Regions from separate parts of the Lysinibacillus sp. NPDC096382 genome, predicted to be linked through region 3. Evidence: riboswitches for the same ligand, from Rfam matches in the RefSeq annotation. Region 3 holds a riboswitch; each other region holds the start of a gene.
The links. A riboswitch is a leader RNA that binds a small molecule or an ion and turns the genes downstream of it on or off. The one in region 3 is predicted to bind S-adenosylmethionine.
Positions count from the first base shown of each region.

Region 1: it holds a riboswitch for S-adenosylmethionine, as region 3 does, so the genes downstream of both, ACIQZA_RS19835 (O-acetylhomoserine aminocarboxypropyltransferase/cysteine synthase family protein) here and metA (homoserine O-acetyltransferase MetA) in region 3, are expected to answer to the same signal.
Region 2: it holds a riboswitch for S-adenosylmethionine, as region 3 does, so the genes downstream of both, ACIQZA_RS22895 (bifunctional homocysteine S-methyltransferase/methylenetetrahydrofolate reductase) here and metA (homoserine O-acetyltransferase MetA) in region 3, are expected to answer to the same signal.

Region 1 is NZ_JBIWFC010000017.1:72,695-80,852, reverse strand. Features, by position in the region: gene ACIQZA_RS19840 (hypothetical protein) at 290-676, opposite strand; gene ACIQZA_RS19835 (O-acetylhomoserine aminocarboxypropyltransferase/cysteine synthase family protein) at 1,031-2,332, opposite strand; SAM riboswitch class I at 2,450-2,562, opposite strand; gene ACIQZA_RS19830 (glycerol-3-phosphate acyltransferase) at 2,860-3,492, shown strand; gene ACIQZA_RS19825 (DASS family sodium-coupled anion symporter) at 3,956-5,437, shown strand; gene scpC (succinyl-CoA:acetate CoA-transferase ScpC) at 5,635-7,155, opposite strand; gene chrR (class II chromate reductase ChrR) at 7,509-8,158, shown strand, end outside.
Region 2 is NZ_JBIWFC010000024.1:31,143-39,300, forward strand. Features, by position in the region: gene ACIQZA_RS22875 (YdcF family protein) at 1-787, shown strand, start outside; gene ACIQZA_RS22880 (SEL1-like repeat protein) at 847-2,133, shown strand; gene ACIQZA_RS22885 (methyl-accepting chemotaxis protein) at 2,689-3,978, shown strand; gene ACIQZA_RS22890 (protoporphyrinogen oxidase) at 4,245-5,633, shown strand; SAM riboswitch class I at 5,759-5,857, shown strand; gene ACIQZA_RS22895 (bifunctional homocysteine S-methyltransferase/methylenetetrahydrofolate reductase) at 6,203-8,050, shown strand; gene metH (methionine synthase) at 8,043-8,158, shown strand, end outside.
Region 3 is NZ_JBIWFC010000002.1:106,312-114,469, forward strand. Features, by position in the region: gene panF (sodium/pantothenate symporter) at 1-1,174, shown strand, start outside; gene ACIQZA_RS04310 (TSUP family transporter) at 1,590-2,372, opposite strand; gene ACIQZA_RS04315 (TrmB family transcriptional regulator) at 2,499-3,281, shown strand; gene ACIQZA_RS04320 (nucleotide excision repair endonuclease) at 3,356-3,727, opposite strand; SAM riboswitch class I at 3,923-4,033, shown strand; gene metA (homoserine O-acetyltransferase MetA) at 4,171-5,106, shown strand; gene ACIQZA_RS04330 (GerAB/ArcD/ProY family transporter) at 5,179-6,792, opposite strand; gene ACIQZA_RS04335 (endospore germination permease) at 7,664-8,158, opposite strand, start outside.

The DNA.
Region 1 (8,158 bases), on a different contig from region 3:
AGGTACAGATGTTTGCAAACCCGCTGAAAAGAAACTTAACTACGTATTAATCTCACCAACTATAAATGTGAGAGACTTCTGTAACTGCACTTCCATTACAAATATATTTGCTGAAAGAAGTTAAAAAACAAATGCCTTTCTTCTATTATATATATGTATGTAAAGACATTCATAAAAATTGTTCTTTTGAAATATATTAATAAAAATTTTTTCTGTATATTTTCATCGTCTAATTTAAAAAGCTCATTCCCTGTAGCAGCAGAGAATGAGCCAAAAATATGAGGGATAATTAACTAGCGTTGGCTAGCAATTTATAACGATATTGTGTTAAAGCTTGTTGAACTAATCCTATTTCCTCCCACGTATAATTTGGTATTGCATACGTACGTTCAACTAATTGGAATGTACCGTATTTTAAATAATACTCTGTCGCAGGAAGAGGAATATGATTTGCTCCATAGCTTTCATAAGCTTCGAAAACTTCTTTTACTGTATAGCCTTCCTCTTTGACATAGACCATTTCATTAAAAGCAGAATGTCCAAAGTTCTCTTGCCATTTACGTTCAACTGACGCAAGTATGTTTTGAATGGACATGTTGTTCACAAACACATGACCTTCATTTAATTCATAAATAAGATAAGATGCAATGTTTTGCGCACTATACACATTTCCCATTTAAAACACTCCTTTATCATCAGTTTTGTAGAAAGAGTAGCTACTGGCTGAGTAACTACTCCTCTTCATCTATTCAAAAGTGGGGGAGCACTTATGAAACTAAATTAGTTTAAGCATTAATTGAAAACATTGGTTCTAGGTTGGTAGCCCTTCGAACACTTTTCTTATTTCCTAGTATAAAACAAGGAATTAAGAAAATCAATAATACTTATAAAATTACTAGGTATTAATTTTCAGCTTCTTCACCAAATGAGGAGAGCGGATGATGTAGCAACGTTTGACGCATTACCAAATGAGGCCTATCGAATGAGAAAATACGTAAACGCTACAACATTAGCCAATGTCCTTTATTTATTAAGCTTCTACTTTTTGTTGTGAAGCTGTTACTTGTTCAATAGCTTGTTCTAAATCTTCAATGATGTCCTCTACTGCCTCTAAACCGATGGATAAGCGAATGAGCGACTCGGTTACGCCAGTTTGGATTAGCTCTTCAGCAGATAGTTGCTGATGTGTAGTAGATGCTGGATGAATAATTAATGATTTCGCATCCCCTACATTTGCTACGTGCGAGAATAATTTCACACTATCTATTAATTTACGCCCTGCTTCACGTCCACCTTTAATACCAAATGTAAGCACTGAACCGAAGCCATTTTTTAAATATTTTTTAGCTAAATTATAGGTAGGGAAATCTTCTAAGCCGTTGTAATTTACATATTCCACAGATGGGTGGTTTCGTAAATATTCAGCTACCGCTAATGCATTTTCATTGTGTTTAGGAATACGCAAATGAAGCGTTTCTAAACCTTGTAATAAATTAAATGCTGCATCTGCACTTAATGTTGGACCAAAGTCGCGTAGTAATTGCACACGCAATTTTGTGGCGAATGCTGCCTCTGCTGTGTCAATACCATAACGTAAACCGTGATAAGAAGCATCTGGCTCAGTAAAACCTGGGAAACGGCCACGAGTCCAATCGAACTTCCCTGCATCTACTACAACGCCACCTAACGTTGTTCCGTGGCCACCAATCCATTTTGTTGCGGAATGAACAACAATATCTGCACCGTAGTCAATTGGTGTAGAGCCATATGGTGAAGCAAATGTGCTATCAATAATTAATGGCAAGCCGTTTTCATGTGCTATATTTGCTACTGCTTCAATATCTAGTACCTTTAAACTTGGGTTACCGTAAATTTCAGCGAACACGGCCTTTGTTTTATCAGTAATAGCTGCTCGGAAATTTTCTGGATTTGTTTCGTCTACAAAAATCGTTTTAATACCGTAGTTTGGTAGTGTGTTGGCGAATAAATTATAAGTACCTCCGTATAAAGAGCTACCTGCAACGATTTCATCGCCTGCCCCTACAAGATTTAAAATGGAGAATGCGATAGCTGCTGCACCAGATGAAAGTGCTACCGCTGCTGTACCGCCTTCTAATAAAGCGACGCGTTTTTCAAAAACATCTACAGTTGGGTTTGTAATTCGTGTGTAAATATTGCCGGCTTCCTCTAAGGCAAAAAGACGTTGCGCATGAGCAGTGTCTTTAAAAACGAAAGCCGTTGAGCGATATATCGGTACTGTTCGTGATCCTGTTACCGGGTCTGGCTCTTGGCCACCGTGTAACAGCAATGTTTCTGGTTTAAATTTTGTCATTGTATACCTCCAAATGGTTATTTTTTTACGATGGTACCGGAGATGAGGAGGATTTTTTTAGTAGAAAACAAAAACCCTCTTCAGCTAAGAAGAGGGTTGCGGCTGCAAGTTTTCCTCCCCTTATCTGCCAGATCCAATAAGAATCTGTAGGAATTAGCACCTTAGCAAGTTCATCACTTACTGGTTGCCGGGCATCATAGGGCCTATCCCTCCGCCGCTCTTGATAAGAGTATGAGATTCAATTTCCATCGTTGTTACACAGTATAAACATAGACTTTTTCACTGTCAATACTAAAATTTTATTTTTTCTGAAACTTCCGTCTGCTTTTTTACGTAATACGAACGCATACACTATTTTGATATTTATTGTTTTTATCACCAAAATGTGGGGTTGATTACAGTTCCGACTATGTGCTCTCCTAGGGGCGCCCAGTCTCCACTCCAATCAACTTTAGGGCATATGTTATAACAAACGTCATTCCTAACTTTTAGTGACGAGCCTATTTTATTTTGAAAGGAGAATTTTTATGATAAAAGCCGTTATTATTTTTCTTCTTGTTGGTTATTTGATTGGCTGTATTCACGGCTCTAAAGTTGCTCAGTTTTTATCTGGGGTAGATTTAAAAAAGACTGGTCATGGCAATGCAGGTGCCTCTAACGCAACACTTTCCCTTGGCTGGAAATACGGCATATTAGTTGCACTGATCGATATCAGCAAAGGCGTTGCAGCTATAAACTGTGCACATGCCTATTTAGCAGATATAACACAATTAACAGAAGTACAAGTTTGGTTCTTCACGTATATTGTAGCTGCCGGTGTCATTCTAGGTCATAATTTCCCATTTTATATGGGCTTCAATGGCGGTAAAGGAACTGCTTCAATCATAGGGATATTACTTGCGATTGATTGGACAATTGGCTTATTTGCACTCATTTTATTTGTTATTTTATCTTTCGTAACGAACTATTTAATTGTCGGTGTACTTGAGTTTTATCTCGTTTTCTGTACAGCCACATATTTATGGATTCCTGGAACAGTCCCAACGATTATAGCCCTATTACTTTTTGGTATAGCCATCATTTTACATATCGAAAATATTAAGCGATTGCTGCTAGGAACTGAGCCTAAAGTGACTTCAGCATTCAAAAAGAAAAAATAAGGATCATCACCAAAACGTGTGGTTGATTTCCGTTCCGACTGGGTGCTTTGTTGCTGCCGCTTCGCTTTCGCACAGAAAACATCCGCTGCGCTGCAGGGTCTCGGGCCAACACGATGTTGGTCACGAAGGCGTTATCACAGGATGTGATGCTTTTAGTCTTCGTTCCTCTATCGCTGATCCCCTAGGAGTCGCCCAGCCTCCACTCCAATCAACTATTTACATAGTAGACGTTTTAACAAAAGTCATCCACAACTTTTGGTGATGAATCAAAAATAATATCTTTTGGATATTTTTGTCTTTTCTATGACCGTCTATTTGCTCGCAACTGCCCATTATCGCTATAAATAGAGAGTATTTCACATACTAGTTTTTTTACAATAAATAGACAAATTAACTTTCTTAATAAAGCATTTTACTAGCCGATGTGAAAATTACAGTCATGTTTAAGAAAGGATGAAAAGGTATGTCTACTTCTGAACAAGCAAAACCAAAACGTAATTTGAAACCACTCTGGATTGGATTAGCCTTCGCTTCATTAATCATCATTACTTTTTTACCTAACAACGGTGATTTACCTGTAGCCGGACAACGCGCTTTAGCTATTTTAGCTTTTGCGGTCATCCTTTGGGTTACAGAGGCAGTATCCTACCCTGTTAGCTCTGCTATGATTATTGCTCTCGTTACAATCTTATTAGGGTTAGCTCCATCAATGGAAGATTCAACGAGAGAGCTAGGCACTTCAGATGCATTAAAATTAGCATTAAGTGGATTTAGTAATTCAGCAGTAGCACTAGTAGCCGCAGCACTTTTCCTAGCGGCAGCCATGCAGATTACCAATTTACATAAAAGACTTGCGCTATGGATTCTTTCACTCGTAGGGACAAAAACGAAAGCCATTGTATTCGGTGCTATTTTAGTATCTATTGCACTCGCATTCTTTGTCCCTTCTGCTACTGCACGTGCAGGCGCAGTTGTGCCAATACTACTTGGAATGGTAGCAGCATTTGGTTTACAACGTGATAGTCGGCTTGCTGCTCTACTTGTCATTACCTCTGTGCAAGCTGTCTCTATTTGGAATATCGGTATAAAGACGGCAGCAGCTCAAAATATGGTCGCTTTAAACTTCATCAAAGAACAGTTTGGTGTGGATATTTCTTGGGGTGCTTGGTTACTTTATGCTGCTCCCTTCTCAATCATCATGTCAGTCGCTCTATTTTTCATTATGATTACACTAATTAAGCCTGAAACAAGTAATATTGCAGGTGGTAGAGAAGTAATAAAAAAACAGCTTGCGGAACTTGGTCCATTAAAGGCTCCTGAAATTCGATTAATCATAACATCAGTAGTTTTACTATTTTTCTGGGCTGCTGAGGGCAAACTTCACCCATTCGATACGACAACTGTCACAATCGTTGCAATCGCCATTTTATTAATGCCAAAAATCGGAGTCTATTCATGGAAGCAAGTTGAACCACATATTCCTTGGGGGACAATTATCGTCTTCGCTGTAGGAATTATGCTAGGCACGGTCTTGCTTAATACAAAAGGTGCATCGTGGTTATCTGATAAAGTATTCGGTTCACTTGGTTTAGATTCTATGCCAATTCTTGCAACAATCGCGCTTGTTACTTTATTTAATATTCTTATTCATTTAGGCTTTGCGAGTGCAACAAGCTTAGCATCTGCGCTTGTACCTGTATTTATCGTTTTAGCCTCAACATTAACGACTAATGTCGATCAGGTTGGTTTCGTTATCGTACAACAATTCGTCATTAGCTTCGGCTTCCTCTTACCTATTAGCGCACCGCAAAATATGCTTGCGTATGGGACAGGAGCCTTTACAACAAAAGATTTCTTAAAATCCGGTATACCATTAACGATTATTGGATACATTCTAGTTCTTTTATTTTCTGCAACATATTGGAAATGGATTGGATTACTGTAAGGAAGCCAGGGTTTTTTTAAACAACTGAGGGGATTACCTAATCACTTCCCAGGCTTACCTTATCACTTTTCCGGTCTACCCGATTACTTCCCAGCTTACCTGATTCACTTCTCGAGGATGCTTTTGGATTTCATTTTTAACAAATTAAAAGCCTTGAAGGAACAAGTCAACTGTCCTTCAAGGCTTTTATTACTTTATTATTTCGATAAAGCTGGATTTTTCATCGTACCATTTTTTGCGTAATTCACATGCCATGAGAGCGCTTTTTCTAGATTGTGTGGCGTATGGTGTCCACCTGTTGCTTCATTAGCATCATTAAAATACTTCCATAATTGCTCACGATATTCCGGATGTGCACAGTGATCGATAATGAGGCCAACCCGTTCTTTTGGAGCAAGTCCACGTAGGTCTGCTACTCCCTGCTCTGTGACGATTACGTCTACATCATGCTCTGTATGGTCTACATGTGAGACCATTGGAACGATACTAGAAATATTTCCACCTTTCGCGTAAGATTTCGTGACGAAAATACCTAATCTCGCATTACGTGCAAAGTCCCCGGAGCCGCCGATTCCATTCATCATTTTTGTGCCAGAAACATGCGTAGAATTCACATTCCCATAAATGTCTACCTCTAGCGCTGTATTAACAGAAATTAACCCGAGTCGGCGAATAATTTCTGGTTGGTTAGAAATTTCTTGCGGACGTAATACTAGTTTATCTGCATATTTTTCAAAATTACCATAAACTCGGTTTCCAACTTCCTCAGAAAGGGTAATAGAAGTAGCAGATGCAAAGTTTACCTTCCCTGCATCAATTAATTCGAATACTGCATCTTGCAGTACTTCTGAATATACTTCTAAGTTCTCAAACTCAGAATCTTTAAAGCCTAATAAAACAGCATTTGCTACTGAGCCTACACCTGATTGAATGGGTCTTAAGCTTGTTGTTAAACGACCTACTTTAATTTCTTCACGTAGGAAGTTTAATAAATGATTGGCCATAATACCTGTTTCTTCATCTGCGGGAACAATCGTTGATGGTGCATCTAAAATATCTGAAATCACAATGCCTTTTACTTTATCTAAATCTAGTGGTATACCAACTGTGCCAAGCCGATCGGATACATGTTGTAATGGAATCGGATCACGTTTCCCCTGTGGTCCCGGTACAAAAATATCATGGACACCCTCTAATGCATCAAGCTGAGCTATGTTCAACTCAATGATGATTTGGTCTGCTTCTTGCACAAAAATAGGAGAGTTACCAACTGAAGTAGTAGGAATTAGTAAGCCGTCTTCTGTAATAGCAGCCGCTTCAATAATCGCAAAATCAATAGGACCAATAATCCCTTGGCGCACTAGCTCCGCATTATGTGATAAATGCGCATCAACAAATGAAATTTCGCCACTGTTGATTTTGTTACGAATACCGGCATCTGCTTGGAAAGGTCCACGTTTACGAATAACGCCAGCTTCTGCTAAGTATTGGTCAACTTCCGGGCCAAGTGATGCACCTGTATATACATCTACCTTGAAGCTCTCTTTTTTAGCTTTCTCCACAAGTGCAAGGGGCACCACTTTAACATCACCAGCACGTGTAAAGCCGCTCATCCCAAGTACCATACCATCCTTAATCCAAGACGCTGCTTCTTCTGCTGTTACAACCTTGCTCCGTAGCTGTTCATTACGAAGCTTTTTCGCCAACTTTTCTGCCATCCCTCTTCCCCCATCCCACTTTATTTTGTTTAACTAAATTACTCGGTTTAATTTTTATGGTATAGTCATCCAATTATTATAAATCCAACCAAATAAACCGTCCGTATATAATTTTAAACTATTTAGAATTTTTAATCTATAACTAACGAAATATTTTATATTACGAGAAATTTTATGCATTCGCAAATTATTCAAAAATAATTTTCAACACCTTCTAATAAATTTTACCTTGGTGTAATTGTAGCTGTCGCTTTGCTTTCACTACAAAAATATTTCCTGAAGAAAGATAAATTCGATTTTGAAGAAGAAGCGTGATATGCTCTTGTTATATAAAGGGGAAAAGGAGATTTTAAATGGTTAAAGAATTATTACAGAACCACTCCTCGGTTCGTATTTATGATGGAAATCCGATTTCAAAAGAAATTATAGAAGAATTAATTTCTACTGCACAAATGGCTGCTACTTCCCATTTCGTACAAGCTTATAGTGTAATTTGGGTAACAGATGCAGAGAAAAAAGAAAAATTAGGGTTGCTCTCTGGTAACCCTCGTCAATACGAAACTTCTGGCGGTGCCTTTGTCTTCTGTGTAGATTTCAAGCGTCTGCAATCAGCAGGTAAATTAGAAGGTGTAGATATTGTGGCTGATTCGGCAGAAAACGTACTTGTTGGAGTAGCTGATGTATCATTATTCGCTCAAAACTTTGTCGTTGCTGCGGAATCAATGGGATATGGGATTTGTTACATTGGAGGCGTACGTAATAAACCTGAAGAAATAAGCGAATTATTCAATCTACCTGACTATGTTTTCCCACTTTTCGGCTTAACAATTGGGGTTCCTGCTCGTCGTAATGAAGTAAAACCTCGTTTACCGGTTGCAGCAGTATTACATGAAAATGAATACAATGCAGACAAATACGAGGAGCTTTTACCAGCTTACAACGACACAATGGAAACATACTATAATAATCGCTCATCCAATCGAAAAATTGATAATTGGACAAA
Region 2 (8,158 bases), on a different contig from region 3:
TACGTTTTTTAATAGTAAAGTTTTACTTGAAAAAGAGGGCCGTAAAGTCCGTAATCTATTGTTAGCTGTTTTTGGCTTGTGCTTTTTTATTATGATGATTTGGTATGTATTTGTAATTTTTATGAAAATCGAACATGAAATTTGGCACATTCTTTTCTTCTATGCGTTTTTAGTTTTTGGCTATACAATGTTTTTATACACAAGCATAATGGCCTATGCGACTCTCTATCATTTTACGCCGATCCTGTATGAGCCAAACTATATTATTGCATTAGGATCAGGACTAATAGGAGATAAGGTGCCACCACTTTTAGCTAGCCGTTTAGACGAGGCAGTAAAGCAATTTCAAAAATATGGTGAACGACCTTACATTATCGTCTCAGGTGGACAGGGGCATGATGAAAAAGTATCAGAAGCATATGCCATGAAAAAATATATAGTTGACGAACATCAAATACCAGCTCAAAAAGTATTAATGGAAGATCAATCAACAAATACGGAACAAAATATGGCATTCTCTAAAAAAATTATGGATAAGCATGCTCAAGGACAGAAATATCGATCCATATTCGTAACGAATAATTTTCATGTTTTTCGTGCAAGTATTTATGCAAAAAAGGCGAAGCTTGATGCACAAGGTGTTGGTTCGAAGACGGCCTTTTACTATGTACCTAATGCATTTACTCGTGAATTTATCGGATTATTAGAAATGTATAAATGGATGAATGTCACTGTCTTTTTATTCATTACATTGTTTATTGGATTAATCTTGAGAGCATATGTGTAACCAATTTAGAGCTGTTTTCCATATAATAGTGGCAAGATAGAGTGCAAGGGGGGAAATGAATGTATGGGCAATTTTTAGCAAAAAAAAATAAAGAGCGAATTGTATCTCTGCAAAAGCTCACGCAAACAGATGATACATGGTTTGCGCAAAACATTAATTTAATAACAGTTGAACAAGTACAATTAGCAACCTTGCACAAAATACTATATCAAGTTGTGCAAGGACTGTTGAAAAAGAATCAACAACGACATTTACAAATTATACATCCAGAACAGACGAAGTCAGTACAGGAGAATGTGCTAACGCTTTTAGCTGAATATGATGATTTACTGCGTGATGCAATTCCACTCCCTATCTATATATTTATTTGGCAAATTTCTTCTCTGGAGAGGTTATCCAATTGCAATGAAGTTGTTGATGATGTACTTGATATATTGGAATGGTATTTTATTCACCAAAATGAACAGGTTGAGGCGTTTGATGAAGAAGATCTAGATCATGAGGAAATTATTGACTTATACAAAGATGCCATTGAGGAACAGGATACAGATGCACAATTTCAGCTTGGCGAATATTATAGCGTAATTGACGGCGAATATTTCCGACCAGAAAAATCAATAAAGTGGTTTGAGTTAGCAGCGTCACAAGGAAATGCCGATGCACAATATGCACTTGGTAATTTTTATTTTGAAGGTCTAGGTGTTCAAGAAAACTATAATAGAGCTTTTATATTGTATGAGGCTGCAGCAAAGCAGGGGCATCCAGATGCTGCGAATAATTTAGCAGATATGTATTTTAACGGTGAGGGAGTACTAGAAAATTTGGTACTTGCGAAGAAGTGGTTCGACTTTGCTGCACAACAAGGTGTGGCAGAGGCAATGTTTACCCTTGGAATTATTTACGAGCAGGGATTAGGAATCGACAAAAATGAGGAGCAAGCATGTAGCTACTATAGAAGATCCGCTGAAGCAGGCTATGTCGAAGCGCAATACAGGCTTGGAGGAATCTATTTAGAGGGACGGTTAGGGCAACCTAAAGATGCGAACCGTGGATTATTTTGGTATGAAAAAGCTGCAGAGCAATATCACGTCGATACCTTTTATGATTTGGGCTTTATTTGGAGCCAAGGGTTAACAGGTATACGTAATATTGAAAAGGGTATTCATTGGTTTAAACAGGCTGCTCTGCAAGGGGATTCGGAAGCTAAATTACAATTAGGGCACATTTACAATAAAGGAGAAGGAATAGCTAGAAATATTAAAGAGGCAATAAAGTGGTATGGACTTGCAGCAGAAGCAGGAAGTGAGGAGGCTGCAATTTTACTGCAAGAGTTGAAAGGAATATAAGTATTTTTTATTAAAAAATAACAGGTATTTAGATTCGATTATTAACGTTTTGTATACAGGTCTTAAGTTCTTATTGAGGGTATTTCGTAGGTTTATATCACTACGAATGAATGATTGTAAAAATATTAATATAACAAAGAGGTAATTACTTCAAACTAAAACTCGGAAAAAAATAAGGATAAAAAATAGAGATGATGTAAATTGGCTACCCAAAAGTATTGTGGTAGCTTTTTTATTGCTTTAGATAATAGGTTAGATAACAGGGACTTTTTATATAATTTAAGGAAAAAAATGTATATCCGAAAATTGACAGCTATTTATAAAGTGTATAATGTATATGAGTGATTTTGAAAGAGTAGTTAGTAGTAATAGCTAGTAATAAGATTGCTATTTTTAGCTGATGGTAGCCCGTAGCAGAAATCAGCGTTCTAAGTAGTGTGATGGCTTATTACCAAAAGTTGGAGATGAATCTTCCTGATCTTTCATATTTTTGGTAGACGAAATTAGATTTTTCTCAGCTTTTCAAAAGTACACGGCATGAAAGAGGGTAAATGTGTGATTTTTCAAAAACAGAGAAAGACAACGGCGTTAGATTTAAAGCAATACACTGTGAAAATGGATATAGTGAATTGCCATTCAATAAAAAAGCAAATTGATTTGCTCAAATTGACAAAGAAGGATTTACAATATTTAAAAGCCTTTCAACCTTTTGTAGAAGGCAATATTGATAATATTGTTAATCGATTTTATGAAATGATTGGAACTGAACATAGTTTAGTAGATATTATTAATAGACATAGTTCTGTGGAGAAGCTGAAAATTACATTACGACGTCATATTATTGAAATGTTTAATGGTAAGATTGATAATGAATTTTATCAAAGACGAATAAAGATTGCTAAAGTACATGTCCATATTGGGCTTAAAACACAATGGTATATTTGTGCGTTTCAAGATTTAACAGCGTCATTTATTGACTTGGTTGAAGAACATGTTATTCATCCAATAGATCAGCTTAATACAATTCGAGCCATTTCGAAAATTTCCAATTTTGAGCAACAATTGGTTTTAGAGGCGTTTGAGCACACAATTGAGCAACTTCATGAAAAAATGGAACATAGAAAAGAAGCGATAGAGCAAGAAATCGTAAAGTCTTCGGAAGGTCTTGCCACAATATCTCAGGAAACGAATAATTCATTTCACCGCTTAAGTGGACAATCAGAGGAAATTAAACAACTAGCGAAAAAATCACTTCAAGTGTCGACTATGGCTGAGAGTCAGGCATTAGAAGGTCGTGAACGCTTAAAGAGTCAATCGCAAAATATGAATACTATTATTTGCTCACTTGATGATATAGACGAAAATATTGCACAGTTGGCAGATATGTCAAAGGAAATGGAATCGATTATGAATGTTGTGACGAACATTGCTAATCAAACGAACTTGTTGGCTTTAAATGCGGCAATAGAAGCGGCTCGTGCTGGAGAAGCGGGTAAAGGCTTTAGTGTTGTTGCAGATGAAGTGAGAAAACTATCGATCCAAACAAAGGAATCTGTCACATCGGTAGCAACGTTACTACATAAAACGAATGAGCGGACAGATAAACTTGTCCATTCGCTTAGTAATATTCAAGAAGAGGTAGCCTCTGGTGAGGAAAATATGGTTCAAACGGAAGGGCAATTTACTAACATATTAGAAGCTATGACCGAGGCGAAAGACCAAAATGGTCGGATGGAAAAAGAAGTACAAGCAATAGCAGAAGTACTAAGTGAATTAGGTATTGCCTTTAACGAAGTGAAAAATTCAGCTGGAAAATTAGCTAGCTTTGCACAAAATTTAAATTAATGAAGAGAAAAGGAAAGAAAATTGTTGTTTCCTATTAAGGCGATACATACTTTAGGGCACAAATAACACTATATCAACTGTTAATAGATAATTTCCGAAATGGAGGTAAAAGCCTCTAGCGAATATATGTTATTTGAATATAAAAAAAATGGAGCTGTCCAATGTGTTGGATAGCTCCATTTTTGCTAAATTTGTAAAGGGTTTAACGTAATTTTCGATAAAAAAAGTTTATACTAAATAAAGAACTAAAAATAGGGGCGGTTAATATGAAAACAGTTGTTGTATTAGGTGGCGGAATTACGGGATTGTGTACGATGCATTATTTACAACGCCAAGTTCAGGAGAAAAACTTAAATGTAAAACTTGTGCTTGTTGAAAAAAATACATACCTTGGTGGCAAGCTTCACTCTGCATATGAACAAGGATTCATCATGGAAACTGGAGCAGATTCTATTGTAGCGCGTCATAAAGGTGTCATGGAGTTAGTAGAGGAACTAAATTTTGAACAAAATCTTGTATATAACGAAACAGGTATTTCGTATATTTACACAAATAATGAGCTACATGCCATCCCAGCAGACTCAACGTTCGGTATTCCTATGAGCTTACAATCTCTCGAGGAAAGTACGCTTGTATCAGAGGAAGGTAAAAAAGAAGTGTTAAAGGATTTAACAATGCCGAATGAAAGGTTTACAAAGGAAAGCTCGATTGGTGAATTTTTAACGTATTATTTAGGTGAAGAGCTTGTTCAAAACCAAATAGCACCGGTACTTGCAGGTGTATATTCTGGAGATTTAAATCAACTTTCAATTGCTTCTACTTTACCGTATTTAATCGATTACAAAAACGATTACGGTAGTATTATTAAAGGTTTCGATGCAAACAGGGAACAATTTGTGAAAGCTGCCAATAAAAAATTTATTTCATTTAAAAATGGTTTATCGTCACTAATTGATCGACTTGAAGAAACATTAACGGATGTAGAAATTATAAAAGGGATTGCTACTACTAGTGTTAAAAAGCAGGAGAATCTATACGCTGTTACGTTAGCAAACGGTAAAATGATTGAAGCGAATCATGTTGTATTGGCACTGCCAAATGAAGCGGTACAAAGCTTATTACAGGATGAATCTTTGAACGGCTATTTTGAACGATTTAATACTGCATCCGCCATTACGATTTATTTAGGATTTGATGTTCCCGATAATAGATTACCTGCAGATGGAACAGGCTATATTGTGTCACATAATTCGGATGTTATCTGTAATGCAGCAACGTGGACAAGCCGCAAGTGGAAACACACTTCAGCAGAAGGAAAATTACTTGTACGGCTTTTTTATAAGAGCATTAACCCTGAGTATGAGAAATTGCGTTTGATGTCAGATGAAGGGTTAGCAGCTGTTGCTCTAGAGGATGTAAGAAAAAGTTTAGGGATTGAGGAAAAACCAACTATTGTTGACGTGACAAAATGGATCGACCAGATGCCGAAGTACGACTTGGCACATCGTGAAGCGTTGCAAGGTCTCTTACAAGAGCTTGAGAAAAACTATCCGAACTTATCAATAGCGGGGTGCTCTTATTTCGGAGTAGGCATAGGTGCGTGTATTCAAAATGGTAAAAAAATTGGTGAGGAACTTGTAGAAAAACTATCGTAATTGTTTAATATAAATCAAAATTTTATAAATTTCGTAAAAATTATCCTTTGTTCAGTGAAATAGTCTTGACTCAATCGTTCGTAAACGATATGATTCTTTTAATTATTTAAAAAATTCATACTAAATTCTTATCAAGAGAAGCAGAGGGACTGGCCCTATGAAGCTTCAGCAACCAACTTATTGTCAGGTGCTAAATCCAGAAGACCGTGTGTCGAAGATGAGAAGGAAAACAATTACGAAACGTAAAAGCCTTCTTTTTTTGTGAAAGAAGGCTTTTTTATTTTAACTATTTTCGGCGGGTGTCCAAACATCCGCCGAAATAGAGGAACTCAGTCTAAGAACGCCACGTCCTGTGGCAACGACTGAGTGACCAACTTCATGTTGACCTAAAGCCTTCGGCGGATGTCACGGAATCGGCAAGGAGTTCTTAGAGGATAGTAGGTTAATATTATCGCATCCATGCGATAACGGCTAACTGACCTGCAGCGTGCAGGCCAAAGCACAAAGCCCAATTCAGGACGAATTATGCCGAGGCATAATTGATAGAAAAAGAAAGAGAGGTTAGTTTTATGGGATTGCTTGAAAGGTTAAAAACACATGTTCTTACAGCAGATGGTGCAATTGGTACAGTTTTATACGGCTATGGTTTGGAGTACTGTCATGAGGAAATGAATGTACAGAGACCTGAATTAATTGAAAAGATTCATAGAGAATATATAGCTGCTGGTGCCGATATTATTCAGACGAATACTTACGGAGCTAATGCCATAAAATTAGCCCGCTATGGATTAGAATCTCGTGTACAGCAGTATAATGAAGCCGCTATAACGATTGCAAAACGTGCAGCAACAGATGGTGGGCAATTTGTTTTGGGTACTATTGGGGGAATCCGTGGTATTCGAAAAAGTGATGCAACGTTAGAGGAAATTTTAGCAACCATTGATGAGCAGGCAACGGTTTTACTTGCAGGAAATCCAGATGGCCTTTTACTTGAAACCTATTATGATTTTGAAGAGCTAACAGCGACTTTATCAATGCTACGAGCTAAAACGAAATTACCGATTATTGCTCAAGTTTCTATGCATGAACCCGGAATATTACAAAATGGAATGAGCTTAAATAACGCCTTACATGAACTTGAAGCGTTAGGTGCTGATATCGTAGGTGTTAACTGTCGCTTAGGTCCTCACCATACTATCCAAGCATTTGAAGGGGTAGAGCTTCCTAAGCAGGCATTTATGTCAGCGTATCCGAACGCCTCTCTTCTTGATTTAGAGGATGGGCGTGTCGTTTATGAGTCGGAGGCTGATTATTTTGGTCGAGCAGCTGTAGAGCTTCGTGATCAAGGGGTTCGTTTAATTGGTGGCTGTTGTGGTACGACACCAAAGCATATTGCTGCAGCGAAAAAGTACTTAGAGGAGCTATCCCCGGTTGAGGAAAAGTATACAAAGCCAGAAAAAATAGAGATTGTTCGTGAGGCAGAGCCAGCAAATTATGAGCCATTACATGAAAAAGTAAAACGTGAACGCTCGGTTATTGTGGAGTTAGATACACCAAGACATTTAGAAATAGAAGGCTTTATTAAAGGCGCAAAAAAAATATATGAGGCGGGCGCGGATGTAGTCATGATGGCAGATAATTCACTCGCTTCTCCAAGGATTAGCAATGTCGCAATGGGTGCCTTACTGAAAGAAACGCACGGGATACGCCCTTTAACCCATATAACATGCCGAGATCGTAATTTAATTGGACTTCAATCACATTTAATGGGATTAAATGCACTAGGGATTCATGATGTTTTAGCGGTTACTGGAGATCCGACAAAGGTAGGCGATTTCCCAGGAGCAACTAGCGTTTATGACGTATCGTCAATGGAGCTAATCCAATTAATAAAACAGTTAAATGAAGGTGTTTCGTTCTCAGGGAAACCGCTTCGTAAAAAGGCAAATTTCTCTGTAGCGGCTGCATTTAATCCTAATGTACGTGTACTGGATCGCGCTGTCTCTCGATTAGAAAAGAAAATTGAACATGGAGCAGATTATTTTATTTCACAGCCTGTTTATACAAAGGAAAAAATCGTGGAAATTCACGAGGCGACAAAGCATTTAGAAACTCCAATTTATATAGGTATTATGCCAGTAACGAGCTATAAAAGTGCGGAGTTCTTACATCATGAAGTACCAGGCATCAAACTTTCTGATGATGCGTTAGCACGTATGAAGGCTTGTGGTGATGATAAGGAACGCGCAACACTAGAAGGAATTGCAATTGCTAAAGAATTAGTAGAAGTAGCAGCGGAATATTTCAATGGTATTTACCTCATCACACCATTTTTACGCTATGATATGACGCTAGAATTAATGAAAGTTATTGAGCAATTGGATGAAAAGAAAAAAGGGGTAAGTATAAATGGCTAAGCACATGATTGAAGAGCAACTAGAGAAACGAATATTAATTCTTGATGGCGCAATGGGAACAATGCTACAAAATGAAAATTTATCGGCAGAGGATTTTGGCGGAGAGGA
Region 3 (8,158 bases):
CTTAATGATTTTAGGGAAGAAATTTGCTATTATCGCAAGACGGTATCAAGCCATCACGTTAATAGATTTTTTACGAGAACGCTATAAGAGTCATGCTATTGTTATCCTATCGGCCATTAGTATTATCATCTTTTTATTTTCCGCAATGATGGCCCAATGGGTAGGTGGTGCTCGATTAATAGAATCATTAACTGGCTTAAACTATACAACTGCACTCTTTATATTTGCGATTTCGGTATTAGTGTATGTGATTATTGGGGGCTTCCGTGCTGTTGCACTAACGGATACGGTGCAAGGCTCTATTATGGTTATCGGAACCATTATTTTATTAATTGGGACAATCATCGCTGGTGGAGGAATCGATAATATTATGGCCTCACTTGTCGCTGAGAATCCGAATCTTGTGTCTCCATTTGGAGCAGAAGGTGAGTTAACGCCATTATACGTATCTACATTTTGGATTTTGATTGGTGTTGGAGTTGTGGGACTTCCACAAATCGCAGTTCGTGCTATGAGCTATAAAGATTCTAAAAGTATGCATTTAGCTATTATCATTGGCACTATTGCCATTGGGACAATAATGTTTGGGATGCATCTAATCGGTGTTTTTGCACGACCAGTGATACCGGGTATTGAAATTGGTGATAAAGTTATGCCAATGCTAACATTAAAAGTTTTACCACCATTTTTAGCTGGCATTGTTTTAGCAGCACCGATGGCAGCAACGATGTCTACAGTCAACGCGTTACTTATGCTTGTAAGCTCCACAGTAGTGAAAGATATTTACTTAAATTATATAAAACCTACAGCGAATGATACGGAAATTAAGCGTGCAAGTTTTATTGTTACGACAGTGATCGGTTTAGCCGTTGTCGTTTTTGCACTAAATCCACCAGATTTATTAGTATGGCTAAATTTATTCGCTTTTGGCGGACTTGAGGCAGTCTTTATTTGGACCGTCGTATTAGGACTATATTGGAAAAAAGCCAATAAGTATGGTGCTATAGCGTCAATGATTTCGGGTATGATCCTTTATATAATCATTGATCGTTTTTATCCTTCTGTCTTTGGTATGCATACCGTGACAATTCCAATCGTCGCTTCCTTAGTGATATTTATTATTGTTAGCTTATTAACAAGTCATAAATTTAAAAATGAAAAGTTGTATATTTAAATTAGAAAACGCCGTAGTGATAAAATATCTACGGCGTTTTATATTGCAGACAATAAGCGATGGATAGAATGTTCGTAATGATGGATAGACTGTCCAAAATCGTGGATAGAACATTCGAAATCGCGGATAGAATCTCTGAATTGATGGATAGAAAGTTCGAAGTGACGGAAAGCCTTTTCAGAGCGACGAATAGCTCCTCCAAATGATGGATAGAATCACCGAGTCGTTGATAGAACCTCCAAAATCGTGGATAGAATTTCTGGATGGATAGAAAGTTCAAAGTGACGGAAAGCCTCTCCTGAGCGACGAATAGAATCCCGAAAATCGCCGATAGACCCTCCGAAATGACAAAAAGCCTCTTCAAATTAAAGAAACAGAACGCCAAAGATTGTCGACAAGTTAAGACACCGTAGAGCTAGATATCTACGGCGTTTTTTATGTAATCATAAGCATTTTTAGTTAACAAAGTAATCGTTACGATAATAAATAATACGCGGACAAAGCCGCTACCTTTTTTAATCGCCATACGTGAGCCTACAAATGCACCGGCAATTTGAGCGATACCCATTAGTAAACCATAGACATAATGAATCTGACCTAAGTAGGCGAACATTAAAAGGCCGGCAAAATTACTTGCTAAGTTTAAAAATTTCGCGTTTCCTGCTGCCTTTAAGAAATCGAAGCCGACTAATAAAAAGCTAAAGATTAAAAATGAGCCAGTTCCTGGACCAAGAAACCCATCATAAAACCCAATTGTAAATAACAACAGCATGAATAGGACTAAGTGCGTAAACTTTAAATTTTTGACTGCAGCTACAGAACCCCAATCTTTTTTAAAGATTGTATAGACTGCAACAGCAGCAAGCATTATGAGCATAAGTGGTTTTAGTAATTCAGGATTAATTAAATGAACTGTCCATGCACCAAAAAGTGATCCCACAAAGGCTAGGGGAAAGTATTTAATAACCGAACGAATTTCTAGCTGACCAGATCGATAAAAAGAAAGGGTTGATGTTAAAGAACCCATGGTGCCGGCAAGTTTATTAGTGGCTACTGCCGCTGCTGGATTTAAACCAGCAAACATAAGGGCAGGTAACGCAATTAAGCCACCACCTCCAACGACTGCATCCACAAAGGCGGCTAAAAATCCAAAAGATATTAATAATATGACTACATTTACATCTACTTCAAATAGCATGTTTACACCTCTTTTGATAGTTACTACTGAAATAGTAACTAAATTTCACAGGGCTGTAAAGACTAATTTTTTTCGTTGGCGTATCTTCATAGCCTTAACTTATAATAGAGGTAATGGAGGGATCGAATGGTTGAATTAATCGCCCAATTGAAAGAGCTGGGATTCACAGAATATGAAGCAAAGGCCTATACTGCACTCGTACAAAATAGTCATGTTAGTGCCTATCAAGTAAGTAAAAACTCCGGTATCCCTCGTGCAAGAATATACGATATACTTGATGTACTTGTTGAAAAAGGGTTAGTACTGAAAGAAGAAACGGCAGATCAAACGACATACTCTTCCATTCCTGTCGCTGTGTTTTTACAGCAAATTCAGCAACGTTGGCAATCTAATTTTACGTCGATTAGTGATCGATTAGAAAAATTAGAAGTAAAAGAGCAGGAAGCGGAGCATAAAGTTGTCACGTTAAAAGGAAAAGAGGCAATCTTCAATTATTGTCAGTCATTATTAAAAAAAGCGGAGAAAAAAGTCATATTATCAATGTGGGAAGATATGTATGAAGAATTGCGGGAAGATTTACATGAGGTAGCGAAGCATGTACCTGTTCAGGGAATTACCTTGTATGTGGAGGACCATTTAGCTTCCATTGACCAACACCGTATCACTCCCTATACGAGGAATGCGTCTACACCTCATTGGTTTATTTTGTCTGTAGATGGTCAAGAGATGATTTATGGTCACTCTCCGGCAAATCAGGAAACGGCTTTTATTACCAATGATCCTGTTCATATCTATTTATTAGAGGATTATGTATGGCATGACGTGCTTATTAATCGCCTTTTAAAGCGCGATGATACGGAGCTTGAGGAATGGATTACTAAAGAACGTAAAGCATTTTTCTTAGAATAAAAGTATTGAAAAAGAATCTGCAAGCCGTCATGTACATTACAGAGGGCAAGCAGATTCTTTTTTTTCGTTAAATATTAATAAAATACTTTATCAACATTGTATTTAGCGCGGAATGAATTGATCGCGTACGTTTCATAAATTTCACGTTCCATTGGATCTTCCACTTCATACACTTCAATTTTGAAAATTTCATCACGATGATTTTTCATCGGTGACACATTGTCCTCAAAATGCTTTTTAATACGTTGACGAATTTTACGTGCTTTACCTACAAATAATAGTTCGTTTTCTTCATTGTAGAATAAGAAAATACCACCGTTTTCACGAGTGATTTTATGGAAGTCGATAAAACCATGGTATGGTGTGATTGGTACATCTCCTGGCTTTAAATCTTGTTCGCGTTGGCGGATTACTAAATCTGGTTTTGGAAAATCAATTTTAATCAAACTATTCACGTTCCTCTCTGTTACTAAAGGTATATGTTAACATAAGTACAGCATGTTTACCATCAAATAATGAATGTAAACATTCAAGTTTAGTGTTAAACAAATTACATAATGACATGCATGATTAATAACAAAATATTCTATGTATTATTGATATTCTTAATTGTTCATGTTACAATTCTTTTTAATTAAATAATCTTATCATGAGAAGTTGAGGGATTTGGCCCGATGACGCTTCAGCAACCTCTAACGAAAGTTAGAAAGGTGCTAATTCCAGCAAAGGATTTATCCTTTGAGAGATAAGAGTGAACGTGGAAAAATCCTTCTCATTCTATCTCATATGGAATGAGGGGGATTTTTTAATTTCATCGTTTGATATTTGAGCTTTGCGCAGGGCCTGTGCATTGATGTAACAAAAGAAATAAAAGAGAGGGGAATGCAAGATGCCAATTAATATTCCGAAAAACTTACCAGCTGGAGAACATTTACGTGAGGAAAAAATCTTCGTTATGGAAGAGGACCGAGCGAAAACGCAACAAATTCGTCCGTTAAATATATTAATTTTGAACTTAATGCCAGAAAAAGAAAAAACAGAGCTGCAATTACTTCGTTTATTGGGGAATACACCGTTACAAGTGAATATTACATTTTTAAATACAGCTACGCATGAATCGAAAAATGTCAGTAAATCACATTTACAGTTATTTTACACGACCTTCAATCAAATCCGTCATCGCCGTTATGATGGTATGATCATTACAGGTGCACCAGTAGAAAAAATGGAATTTGAAGAAGTGAACTACTGGCAGGAAATTTCAGAAATTATGGATTGGTCTAAGACAAACGTAACATCGATTTTACATATATGTTGGGGTGCACAGGCGGCGTTATACCATCATTACGGTATCGGTAAAATTGGACTTCCTGCTAAATGCTCAGGTGTATATTCCCATGTTATTACGGATTTAACAGTGGATTTAGTACGTGGCTTTAGTGATTCATTTACTGCACCACATTCACGATATACATCCGTATCAATTGATGAAGTACTAAGCCATCCTGATTTACGATTACTATCTTATTCTGAAGATGCTGGTGTTTTTATTGTGCAATCTAAGGATAATAAAAACATTATGATTACGGGCCATCTTGAATATGATGCAACGACTTTAGCTGATGAGTATAGTCGAGATGTTGCGAAAGGATTAGATATTGAGGTACCAGTGAATTACTTCCCACATGATAATCCTGCAAATGAACCGATTAATACGTGGCGTGCCCATACACATTTATTATTCTCAAACTGGTTGAACTACTATGTTTACCAAGAAACACCATACGAATGGGATTTCGTCGATCAAATTGAATATCATATTTAATGCCATTTAATAGCAATTAAAAATGATGACCTTGATATGATAGGGTCATCATTTTTTTATGCCTTTATACTGTTAATTTTCTGATGAATTTTTATTTTTATCACTGTTTGGCGTATTGCCGGTATCGCTATCATTCTGTGTAGTATCGCTGCTACTAACACTCTGCGAAGGATTTTCGCTATTGCTACTACTTGCACTTTGAATAGAATCTTCGTTATTATTACTACTTTCATTTTGAGTAGTATTTCCGGCATTGCTATTACTATCACTTTGAGTAGAATTATCATTATTACTACTACTTGCACTTTGAGAAGCATTCCCGGCATTGCTATTACCATCACTTTGAGTAGAATTATCATTATTACTACTACTTGCACTTTGAGAAGCATTCCCGGCATTGCTATTACCATCACTTTGAGTAGAATTATCGTTATTACTATTACTTTCATTTTGAGAAGCATTTCCGTCATTGCTATTACCATCACTTTGAGTAGAATTATTGTTATTACTACTACTTTCATTTTGAGAAGCATTTCCGTTATTACTACCGCTTTCATTCTGTGTACTACAATTACTTTTTGTATTATTTCCTTGATTACCGTTAATTTTGCGAATTTTCGCGACAAGTAATAAAACTAATGGTAATAAGATTGCGAAAATAAAAGAAAAAATAGGCCAGGTTTCTCTATTGTAAATATCTGAATGAATGATACTAGGATGAATAATTTGTGAAAGTCCAAGGATAATCATTCCGAATGGAAAAATGAGCGGTCGATGATTTTTAATTTTACATATTTGTGCGATGCCGATGACCCCAGCGTAAAAAAACATAAAAGTTTTAATATAAATTGATATTAACCACATGGCTGCCATAATCACTTCAATACGTTGTAAAAAATTCCCGATTGAAATTCTTTGGGCTAATGAATAGCTAGGAAATGTCCTAGAAGCAGTATTTGCCGGACCTAGGACAAGGATAGCTAGTGTGATGATAGCAATTAAGACAATCCCTCCAAGAATTGTGCCAATGTAAAAACCTTTTTGTGCTGATTTATGGACGTTAACAGTAGAAGGAAAAATCATTAATAATATGACAAGTGGGAATGAAAAAATACTCATTAATCGAATCATACTAATGAATAATGATTTTGCTGGTGCCTCCATTATTGGCTGTAGATTTTCCATCTGGACAGATGGTGAAATACAAACTACGAATAAAATAAAAATTAAAATAAAAAATGGGAATAGTATTTCTGCAGAACGGGCAAAAACTTCAATCCCTAAAAATGCAGCATAAATAATGATAATACTGAACAGAAACGCAAAGGCCATTGTAGGTGTTTCTGGCAAAACTTCTGTTTTCATGAAAATGCCAATGAAATATAATAATTCACCGGCAGAAAGTAAGGATAGAATAATAAAACCAATCGAAGTTATTTTTCCGAAAAAGCGACCTAATATCTTTTCATTAGCTTCTACAAATGTAAGGGTAGGTGTCCGTTTTCCTACAGTAATGAAAAGCTTTATTAAAAGTAAACTTAAAACGACACTAATAATCGCGGCAATCCAGGCATCTTGTTTTGCTTCTCTTGTTACACTAGCAGGGCTAATTAAAATGGCTGTTCCAATTGAAGCGAGAAGGGTAATGATCATAAATTGTCTTGAGCTAATTATTTCTTTTTCCATTTGAACGCTACCCCTTTTCTCTTAACATAAAGATCCTTATTATTTTGTCAGGGAGACAATTAAATCTTTAATTGGTGAAAAAATAAAGGTAAGCAAGTCTAATGGGCTTGGAATTTTGATCCTTTATAAGACCCCAATATTTAATGTAGCACCGAATCTTTATTATTTAAATTTTGGAATCATTCGTTTGATTCCTTTTTTTCGTATTAAAATGACCCTGACAGTATTTTTTTGACTAATTAAGTGTGGTCGAGTCAATAAAGCTCTACGAGGGAACAACAGTCTTTTTGATCCTTTAGAATTAATGGGCCGAATGGACTTAAATATGGGACACAAAAGTTCGTAAGCGATGATCATAAGGACAAACATTAAACCAAACAATCCAACTATAGCTGCTAAAATCATAATGGAAAACGAAGAGCACGAACTGTATTTGATAAGCTATTTACATAGATGATCGATAACGCATACTTTTCAGCTTTTCCAATGGTCATTTCTCGTATGATAAGGTCATTGTTATTCCCTAGTGTGTTTTTCAAATTTTGAGAAAGAGAACTATAGCATCAGCAATTATAGAAATAGACATTTCCATTCCTCCTCAAGATTTACATAACTATATAATGTACAATTTTGAGAGAAGATAAACAAAGGTTGGAATTGAATTCATATAACTTCTTTCAGCTGGTGTCCAAACACCTGTACCTGTCGCTACGCTTTCGGTACAAAAGATATCCGCTCAAAGAAGTTAAAGCCTCCGGCGGATGTCACGGAACTATACCGAGACATAATTAATTAATTTTCAATAGAAGTGTAAAGAAAAAATGATGACCATGAAACGATCAGGTTCATCATTTTTTATGCCACTATGTTATTAATTTTTTGGAGAATCTTTATTTTTATCACTATTTGGAGTATTGCCGGTATCGCTATCATTCTGTGTATTATTGCTTGAAGCGTTATCACTTGTGCTCGGTGAGGGATTTTCGCTATTGTTGCTACTATCACTTTGAGTAGAATTAACGTTATTACTGCTACTTTCAGCGTGTGTAGCATTTCCGCCATTGTTGCTACTACCACTTTGAGTAGAATTATTGTTATTACTACTACTATCATTTTGAGAAGCATTACCGCCATTACTGCTACTACCACATTGAGTAGAATTATTGTTATTACTATTACTATCATTTTGAGAAGCATTACCGCCATTACTGCTACTATCACTCTGAGTAGAATTATCGTTATTACTACTACTTTCATTTTGTGTAGTATTACCGCCATTGTTGCTACTACCACTTTGAATAGAATTATTGTTATTACTACTACTTTCATTTTGAGAAGCATTACCGCCATTACTGCTACTATCACT